DNA from 2 places in the Listeria immobilis genome. Region 2 is predicted to be linked to the other one. Evidence: riboswitches for the same ligand, from Rfam matches in the RefSeq annotation. Region 2 holds a riboswitch; the other holds the start of a gene.

Region 1 (5,175 bases), on a different contig from region 2:
TGGTAATGCTTTTTGGCGCGCTCGTTAATATTGTCGTATCACGAATTATCAAAAAAGCTGCTGATGAAGCGAATTCTGTAGCAATGAAATCGAATGCGCTCCATTTATATACAGATGTTTTTACCTCACTAGGTATTGCGCTTAGTTTATTTTTAGTATACATAACCGGTTGGCTGTGGATTGATTCTGTTATTGCTATTTTAACCGCTTTTTATATTATGTTTGAAGCTTTTAAATTACTGAAAGAATCTTTCCCACCGCTAATGGATAAACGTTTATCAACGGAAGAAGAAGCGGCAATTAAGCAAATTATTTTGACACATAAAAATAAATTTATTGAGTTTCATGATTTTCGCTCAAGACGTGCTGGAGCGGAAGAGTACATTGATTTTCATTTAGTGGTGTCTTCTTCCATGACAATCGAAAGCGCTCATTCGCTATGTGACGAGATTGAAGCAGAAATAATGGATTTTTATGCGAAAGCGGAAGTTCTCATTCACTTAGAGCCAGAAGAAGAGCGAGTCCTTACAGAAAATTAAAATAAGCTCTTTCTATTCGATTTGTTTCAAAAGTGCTACAATAGGGGGAAACAAAGAATGGAAAGGAAAATTAAGTATGACAACTTCTATTTTAATTGCGGATGATGATAAAGAAATTGTGGATTTAGTGAAATTATATTTGCAAAATGAAGGATATACGATTTACCAAGCATATGATGGAGCAGAGGTTTGGCGTCTTGTGCAAGATAAGCAACCTACTTTAGTTATATTAGATATTATGATGCCGGAAATGGATGGCTTAGAAGTATGCCGTTTAATGCGAAGTGAAGGTATTTTGACGCCCATTTTGATGCTTAGTGCGAAGGCGGAAGATAATGATAAGATAATGGGGCTTTTAACTGGTGCAGATGATTACATGGTGAAGCCGTTTAATCCATTAGAGCTTTCTGTCCGTGTCAAAGCAATTTTGAGGCGAATGCAACAAATGAGTCAAGTAGAGCCGATTAGTCAGGATAAAGTTATCATTGGACCAATCATTGTTGATCGTGCGCTTCATGTGGTGACAGTTAGTGGAAAAGAACTACATTTAACAACTTCGGAATTTGATATTTTATTTTTGCTTGCAAGTGAACCAGGGCGAGTATTTAGTTCCGAATATATTTTCGAAAAAATTTGGCAAGAAAAAGCGCTTGGAGCAAGTAAAACGGTTATGGTCCATATTAGCAATTTGCGTGATAAATTACGAGATGCTATGGGCGGGGAAAATGTGATTAAGACTATATGGGGAGTAGGATACAAAGTTGAAATATAAACTTGAAATGTTGTTTACTAAAATTAGCCATGTGATGAATATTTGGCAAGCAACTTTTTTCGCTGTTATTTCATGGGTTTTAGGCATGGTTACGGTACGAACTATATATTTATGGGCTATCTCCATTAGAGATGATTCTTTATTTTTAAAAGAAGTTACTCGAGCGATTGTCAGTTTATTTGGTCCTAATAAATATGTTCGTGTGATGGATTCCATTTGGGTATTATTAATCAATTATTTTATTATTTTCTTGATTACTTGCTTATTTTTCTCCTTTTTCTATCGCTACATGCGGCAAAAACTTTTGAAAAAGCAATTGCGAACAATAAATTTTGCGCTAAACGATGGAAAACCAGTGGATACAGAGAGTTTTGTTCCTGAAATTCAAGAATTAGAGCGAAATATCGAAAACATGCGAGAACGACAAAATAAATTAATGAAACAAGAAGAGCAGGCGCAACAAGCTAGAAATGATTTAATTACGAATGTTTCGCATGATCTTAGGACACCACTGACTTCAATTTTGGGGTACTTAAGTTATATTCATGAAGATCGTTATCGTGATGAAGTGGAATTGCGTTATTACACGGAGCTGGTTTACGGTAAGGCACGACATCTGCATAAGCTGATTGATGACTTGTTTTCTTATACAAGACTTGATAGCGTTGAGTATCAATTAAAAAAAGATGAATTAGACGTTATTGAATTATTAAGTCAGCTAGTTGCCGAATATGATGGACAAGCAACGGAACGAAATATGAAAATCGTAGAGCATTTTGATGCCAAAAAGTTAATTATTAGCGGTGATGGCAATCAAATCATGCGTTTATTTGAAAATCTGTTTTCGAATGCGCTTCGGTACGGAGAAGGAAATAAGCAAATCGACGTAAGCGCAAAACAAGAAGGAAATATGGCTGTTGTAAAAGTAACGAATTACGGACAAGAAATTTCAGAAATCGATTTACCATATTTATTTGAGCGATTTTATAAAGCTGATAAAAATAGAACAACGACTGGAACTGGCTTGGGGCTTGCTATCGCCAAATCAATTGTTGAAAAACATGGTGGACTTGTTACTGCTGAGAGCAAACATCGGAAAACTAGTTTTATCGTTAAATTACCACTCAGTTAATCTTTAATAATTCTTAAATTTTTCTTTCCTCATGGTTTATATTCATTCAGTAGAATATAAATTACGGAGGGTGAACAAATGAAAAAGCATTTTGTCTTAATTGTTGTTGCTTGTATTACAGTCGTTGTGATTTTTGTTTATTTAGCCCAAATAAATAAGGGTAAAATTAATTCTCAAAATAGAGCACAAGTAAAAATTGCCTCACAATTAACTAGTATAGATGATCAAAGAAATACCGTTATAATTAGTGAATTAAATTACAATTAATAAGCTATTAGTAAAAATTTATTGACAAAGTAGAGTGGAAAAGGTAATATGAAAAAACAAGAAATGTCACGATAGTCATAAATGAAGTGATATAATTATATGTAGAAATCTTATCCAGAGTGGTGGAGGGAAATGCCCTGTGAAACCCAGCAACCTAAACAATAGTTCATTTTGTGTTTAAGGTGCTAAATCATGCAGAACAGTTAATTGTTCTGAAAGATGAGAAGGAAGTTAGTCCATTTGAAAAAATGCTGCCTTTCTGCTCATCAGCAGAAAGGCTTTTTGTATACCAGAAATGTAGAAAAGGTGATAGAGATGATAACATTACAGCACGTTGTAAAAGAATATACATCAAGAAATAATAAAGTCCGAGCAGTCGATAATGTCGATTTAGAAATTGAACAAGGAGAAATATTTGGTGTAGTAGGCTATTCAGGCGCTGGAAAAAGTACGTTGATAAGAATGTTCAACGGATTAGAGCTACCAACTGAAGGTTCAGTAGAGGTGGATAACTTACTAATTAGTCAGATCCGTGGTGGAAAACTTCGAAAAGCTCGGCAACAAATTGGAATGATTTTTCAACATTTTAATTTATTATGGTCACGTACTGTTGCTGAAAACATTGCCTTTCCGTTAGAAATTGCTGGCGTACGCGGTGAAAAAAGACGATTTCGCGTTAATGAATTAATTCGGTTAGTTGGACTAGAAGGAAAAGAAAATGCTTATCCAGCTGAACTAAGTGGTGGGCAAAAGCAACGGGTAGGAATTGCTAGAGCGCTTGCTAATAATCCCAAAGTGCTATTATGTGATGAAGCAACCTCCGCACTAGATCCACAAACAACAGATGAAGTTTTAGAACTTTTATTAGATATTAACAAACGCCTCAACCTTACAATCATTGTTATCACCCACGAAATGCATGTTATTCGAAAAATATGTAATCGTGTAGCCGTGATGGAAAACGGAAAAGTTGTTGAACTTGGAGAAGTATTAGATGTTTTCCGTCATCCAAAAGAAAAAGTAACCCAACGCTTTGTTCGTCAAGTAACTGATTCAGATGAAACGGAAGAATTAATTCATCTGCTACTTGAAAACTATGCAGAAGGTGAAATAGTTAAACTGTTATTTATGAGCGAAAATGCAACCCAACCTGTGATTTCTCAAGTTGCGAAAGATAATGATGTTATGCTAAATGTCCTCCATGGTAATTTAACACAAACACAAAACGGCGCTTATGGAACGCTTTATGTACAGATACTAGGTGCGAAAGAAGCGATTAATGCGAGTCTAACACAGCTACGTCAACTTAATGTAGAAACGGAAGTGTTAGAGCGATGACGAAATTACAAGAATTATTCCCAAATGTTGATTTTCAAATGATGTGGGTAGCAACACAAGAAACATTATATATGACACTTACTTCACTATTTGCAGTATTTTTATTAGGAATTGTGTTAGGATTGTTACTATTTTTAACAAATAATAAAAAACATACTGGTGCCCGTATTCTTTACTGGATTACAGCAATACTAGTCAACGTTTTCCGTTCCATTCCGTTTATTATTTTAATTGTCCTGCTTCTCCCAATGACAAAATCGCTAGTTGGTACAGTTATTGGACCGAAAGCCGCTTTACCAGCGTTAATTATCTCGGCTGCTCCTTTTTATGGTCGGATGGTGGAAATTGCTTTTCGTGAAGTAGACAAAGGAGTTATTGAAGCGGCAAAATCAATGGGTGCTAATATGTTCACCATAATTGGAAAAGTGCTTATCCCGGAAGCTTTACCAGCGATAATTTCTGGTATTACAGTTACAGCCATTTCTTTAGTAGGTTTCACAGCGATGGCAGGTGTCATTGGTGCCGGTGGACTTGGAAATACCGCATATCTGGAAGGATTCCAACGCGGGCAACCAGATGTAACAGTTTTAGCAACCATTATTATTTTGATTATAGTCTTTATTTTTCAGTTTATCGGCGACTTTTTAACCAAACGAACCGACAAACGCTAACCTAAGTATATGAAGCAATTTATATAAAAAACGCGGAATCCCCGCAAAAAAGGAGAGATTTTCATGAAAAAGGTTCTTGGATTTATTTTTACATTAAGTTTAATTTTAGTACTTACAGCTTGTGGTAGCTCATCTGATAAAGCATCATCCAGTAAAACAGACGATAAGGAATTGGTAGTAGGTGCTTCAAACACGCCTCATGCTCAAATTTTGGAGCAAGCAAAACCAATTTTGAAAGAAAAAGGAATTAATTTGAAGATTGTAAAGTATACAGATTATGTTATGCCGAATAAAGCACTTGAAGAAGGCGACTTGGATGCCAACTATTTCCAACATAAACCTTACCTTGAACTAGAAGAAAAGGAAAAAGGATATAAATTTGCTGATGTTGGTGCAATCCATATCGAACCAATGGGAATCTACTCCAAAAAAGTAAAAGATATTAAAGATTTAAAA
Region 2 (5,175 bases):
TAGATTAGACAAAAATTCTTTCGTACGATCTCCGTTTAAATCAGCAATGCCCCCTAATTCATTTAAAGCATACCCTGTGTTCCACATCTCTGGTAAAACAGCGATATCAGCTCCCTTTTTTGCAGCTTCCACAATCGCTTTTTCTATCCGTGCATAGTTTGCATCTGGATACTTAAACGTTACATCCGTTTGACATAATGCCAACTTCCACATGTTCTTCGCTCCCTTTTTTCCCTTTTCTTTTAAAAATAACATAAGCTTGGTGATTGGTCTATTTTCGACCACCTTCACCAAGCTCTAGGTATGGATTTAATCCTTTTTTAAACGTCTAGCTAAGAAATTACCAAACGATTGTAGTGATTGAACCATAATGATTAAAATAATAATCGTTGTGAACATAACAGCAGCTTCATAGCGTTGGAAACCATATTGATAAGCAATTGTTCCAAGACCACCAGCACCAACAAGTCCTGCCATCGCTGTAGCACCGATAAGTCCAATTGTAGCGATAGTTAGCCCAAGTACAATACCCGAGCGAGCCTCACGAATAATAACGCTCCAAATGATTTTTGGTGTAGAAATGCCCATTGCTTGATAAGCTTCGATAACCCCTTTATCTACTTCAAGCAGTGCGGACTCCATTAAACGTGCAATATAAGGAGCTGTGAAGACAACAAGCGGCAAAATAACCCCTTGAATACCAATCGTCGTCCCAACAACTGCACGCGTTACGGGAATCATCAAGAATAATAAAATAATAAACGGTAAAGAGCGTAAAATATTAATAATCCAGTTTAAAATACTATAAACAACAAGATTTTCAGTTTGACCGCCTTTACGTGTTAAAATCAAAAATACACCAAGCGGAAGACCAATAGCTAAGGCAATAACAAGCGTAATGCCTGTCATTATTAACGTTTCTAGAAAACCTTGCCAAAGAATCGGGCCCCATTCTTCAATAAATGAACTCATAGCAACTCGACCTCCTCAACAACAACGCCAGATTCCTTTAAATAAGCAATTGCTTTATTATATTCTATTTCGTCCCCTTTTAAATGAACGAGCAGTTTTCCGAGTGTGCCGTTTTTCAAATGATCAATTCCGCCAGCTAAAATACTAGGAAGAACATCAAATTTACGCGAAACAAGTGCAAGTGCAGGTTCATCCGCTTCAGCCCCAATAAAGTGGAGGGATACAAGTTTTCCGGTAGCAATATATTTTTCTAGTAAATCTTGAGGAATATCAAAACTTGCCTCAGAGCCAACAAAACGTTTGGTTGTTGCATGCTTTGCTTTAGTGAAAATATCTAGGACAGTTCCTTGTTCCACTAAATGACCGTTTTCCATAACAGCAACACGATCACAAATGCGTTGAATGACATCAAGTTCATGAGTAATTAAGAAAATCGTGATGCCTAGTTCAGCGTTAATTTTAAGTAATAGTTGTAAAATTGCTTCCGTTGTTTCTGGATCAAGAGCGCTTGTTGCCTCGTCACTTAGTAAAATTTCTGGCTCATGTGCAAGTGCTCTTGCAATCGCCACACGTTGTTTTTGACCGCCAGAGAGCTGGCTTGGAAAATTATTTCGTTTATCTTCTAAGCCAACAATCGATAAATATTTGTCTACACGTGACTTAATTTCTTCTTTTGGTACTCCTTCAAGTTGGAGTGGTTTCGCAATGTTTTCATAAACGGTGGCAGTCTTAAGTAAGTTATAACCTTGGAAAATCATCCCAATTTTACGACGCGCTATCCGTAAATCTTTACTTGAAAGGGTAGATAAATTCTTACCGTCAATCAAAACGTGTCCTTCATCTGGACGTTCAAGTAAGTTAATACAACGAACGAGCGTACTTTTTCCAGCACCACTATAACCAACAACGCCAAAAATTTCTCCTTTTTCGACTTGAATAGATACATTTTTAACGGCTTCTACTGTTTTCCCATTAACGTTAAATGTTTTTGATACTTGATGTAATTCAATCAAAATAAAACAACTCCCTAAAATGCAGGTACAACAGACCCATTAAATTCTTTTTCAATAAATTCTCTGACATCATCAGAATGGTAATATTTTTCGAGTGTTTTTACTACTTCATCTTCTTTGTTTTCAGTGCGAACAACAAAAACGTTTGGATACGGATTGTTTTCTGTTGGTTCATTGTAAATAGCATCTTCATTAATAGAAAGCCCAGCGCCCATTGCAAAGTTTGTATTAATAGCTGCGGCTGCTACTTCATCTAATTGTGCAGGGATTTGTGAAGCCTCAAGTTCCACGATTTCTAAATCTAATGGATTTTCAGCAATATCTTTTTTCGTTGCTTTTTCTTCCACGCCATCTTTCAATTTAATAATACCTGCATCTTCAAATAATTTTAAACCACGATATTCGTTACTTGGATCATTTGGAACAGCAATTTTGTCCCCTTTTTTCAAATTCTTTATATCTTTAATGTCGTTTGAGTAGACGCCCATTGGAAAGGCAACTGTTTTAAAAGCTACGTCTAGTTTGTAACCTTTGTCTTTCTTTTGTTGCTCTAAAAATGGAATGGTTTGATAGTTGTTTGTATCCAAGTCACCATCGTTTAGAGCTGTATTTGGTGTATTATAATCATCAAATGTTTTGATTTTGATTTCAAGACCATCTTTTTTCGCTAATTTTTGAACTTCTTCAGCAATTTGTTGGTGTGGACCAGCTGTTGTACCAATAGTTATTTCTTTCGTGCTTAAAGCTTTATCATCACTACCGCCACCACACGCAGCTAATCCTAAAATAAGGCTTGACGCAAGTAAAATTCCTAACCCTTTTGTTAATTTTTTCATCTTTTTTCCTCCCTAGTATGTTGATTATTTATCCAGATTTATTCATGAAAGCAATAAAAAACTTCTCTATTTAGAATAGAGAAGTGGAAAGTCGAACATATCCAGCTCCTCTTATCTACCAAAATGAAATCTACCATTTTGCTGGAATTAGCACCTTCACTTTACGCTTTAATAAAGTTGGGTTGCCGGGCTTCATAGGGCCAGTCCCTCTGCCGCTCTCGATAAGAGAAAATATTTTAGAAAAACCTGTTATTTAAAAATATACGCATTTTCCTTCAATTTGTCAATCGTTTTTTAGGTGTTTAAAAAAACAGACTGGACAAATACCTCAGAAAACTTTACTATTTTAATCAATGAAACTTATAAAGGACGGGTGTAAAATGAAAATTTCCAAACGTTTACAAAATTTACCAGAACAGTTTTTTTCTAGCCTAGTAGAAAAAGTTGGAAAGAAAGTGGCAGCTGGTCATGATGTTATTAACTTAGGCCAAGGTAATCCAGATCAGCCAACACCCGATCATATTGTTGCGGCACTTAAAGATGCTTCTGAAAAGCCTAATAATCATAAGTATTCTTTATTTCGTGGAAAGTTCGAATTGAAAAAAGCGGCCGCAGATTTTTATGCACGCGAATATAATGTAACTATTGATCCGATGACCGAAGTAGCAATTTTATTTGGAACAAAAACAGGATTAGTTGAATTGCCAATGTGTATTATGGATCCGGGTGATGTGATGCTATTACCAGACCCTGGTTATCCCGATTATTTGTCAGGAGTGGTTTTAGGAGAAGTTCAATTTGAAAGGATGCCTTTAATCGCAGAAAATCATTTTCTACCTGATTTCACTAAAATTCCTGCTGAAATTGCGAAAAAAGCGGAATTAATGTACTTAAATTATCCCAATAACCCAACTGGCGCGATTGCTACAACTGATTTTTTTGAGGAAACAGTTGCTTTCGCTAAAGAAAATAATATTATAGTTGCGCATGATTTTGCTTATGGTGCAATTGGCTTTGATGGTCAAAAACCGATTAGTTTCTTGCAAACTCCTGGCGCAAAGGGAGTCGGAATTGAATTATACACACTTTCGAAAACATATAATATGGCAGGCTGGCGAGTTGGTTTTGCGGTTGGAAACAAAGAAGTTATTGAAGCAATCAACCTTATTCAAGATCATATGTATGTAAGTTTATTTCCAGGAATTCAAGATGCGGCTATAGAAGCTTTAACAGGTGATCAATTGTGTGTCCGCGAATTAAATGCGCGCTATGAAAAAAGACGCAATGCCTTTATTGCTGCATGCGAAAAAATTGGTTGGAATGCAGTTGCTCCAGCAGGTTCCTTCTTTGCTTGGATGCCAGTTCCCGAAGAGTTTACTAGTAGCCAATTTGCAGACTATTTATTAGAAGAAGCGAATGTTGCTGTAGCGGATGGAAGTGGTTTTGGGGAGTTTGGCGAAGGATATGTTCGTGTTGGACTTTTAATAGAGGAAGCTCGTTTAGAAGAAGCAATCACCCGAATTTCAAAATTACATCTTTTTGACAAAATTCCGCAAAGTTAAAACGCTGTCGTGACTTACTTTAAGATAAAAAAGCCTGTAATAATTCAGATAATTAGAGGTATGTGTTATAATTAGTTAGGTAAGTCTGTTTTTAATGTTACTAGTTTATAAAGATGAACCAAATGGGCTGTATTTAACAACAAAAAAGTATAAAACTAAACTATCTGTCCCGGTATAAACCGGCAAAATCCATGAATGAGAGGACTGTAAACTAATGGCAGAAAAGAAAATTCTTGTAGTAGATGATGAAAAACCGATTGCTGATATAGTTAAATTTAATCTAAATAAAGAAGGATTTGATGTATATTGCGCCTATGATGGCGATGAAGCATTAGAACTAGTTGAGGAAGTTCAACCAGATTTGATTCTACTAGATATTATGCTTCCAGGTCGTGATGGTATTGAGGTATGTCGTGAAGTTCGTAAAAAATATGATATGCCAATTATAATGGTCACAGCAAAAGATTCCGAAATTGATAAAGTTATTGGGCTAGAACTTGGAGCAGACGATTATGTAACCAAACCTTTTAGTAATCGTGAATTAATTGCGCGGGTAAAAGCTAATTTACGCCGTCACAGTCAAGTGAGCTCAAGTTCTGCAGAAGAAGAAGAAAATAGTGAAATAGAAATTGGTTCGTTAATTATTCATCCTGACGCATATGTTGCTTCTAAACGTGGTGAAACAATTGAACTTACGCATCGTGAATTTGAATTGCTTCATTATTTAGCGAAACACATGGGTCAAGTAATGACGCGAGAACATTTACTCCAAACTGTATGGGGTTATGATTA

What was found. A riboswitch is a leader RNA that binds a small molecule or an ion and turns the genes downstream of it on or off. The one in region 2 is predicted to bind S-adenosylmethionine.
Region 1: another riboswitch for S-adenosylmethionine. It lies ahead of HCJ45_RS13275 (methionine ABC transporter ATP-binding protein); the one in region 2 lies ahead of HCJ45_RS12645 (MetQ/NlpA family ABC transporter substrate-binding protein).

What each region holds. Positions count from the first base shown of each region.
Region 1 covers NZ_JAASUA010000013.1:16,406-21,580, forward strand. Annotated here, with positions in the region: gene HCJ45_RS13255 (cation diffusion facilitator family transporter) at 1-539, shown strand, start outside; gene cesR (response regulator CesR) at 616-1,311, shown strand; gene HCJ45_RS13265 (sensor histidine kinase) at 1,301-2,443, shown strand; gene HCJ45_RS13270 (hypothetical protein) at 2,522-2,710, shown strand; SAM riboswitch class I at 2,818-2,936, shown strand; gene HCJ45_RS13275 (methionine ABC transporter ATP-binding protein) at 3,026-4,048, shown strand; gene HCJ45_RS13280 (methionine ABC transporter permease) at 4,045-4,719, shown strand; gene HCJ45_RS13285 (MetQ/NlpA family ABC transporter substrate-binding protein) at 4,783-5,175, shown strand, end outside.
Region 2 covers NZ_JAASUA010000011.1:72,198-77,372, forward strand. Annotated here, with positions in the region: gene HCJ45_RS12630 (carbon-nitrogen family hydrolase) at 1-213, opposite strand, end outside; gene HCJ45_RS12635 (methionine ABC transporter permease) at 310-972, opposite strand; gene HCJ45_RS12640 (methionine ABC transporter ATP-binding protein) at 969-1,985, opposite strand; gene HCJ45_RS12645 (MetQ/NlpA family ABC transporter substrate-binding protein) at 2,000-2,821, opposite strand; SAM riboswitch class I at 2,930-3,049, opposite strand; gene HCJ45_RS12650 (pyridoxal phosphate-dependent aminotransferase) at 3,202-4,383, shown strand; gene yycF (response regulator YycF) at 4,598-5,175, shown strand, end outside.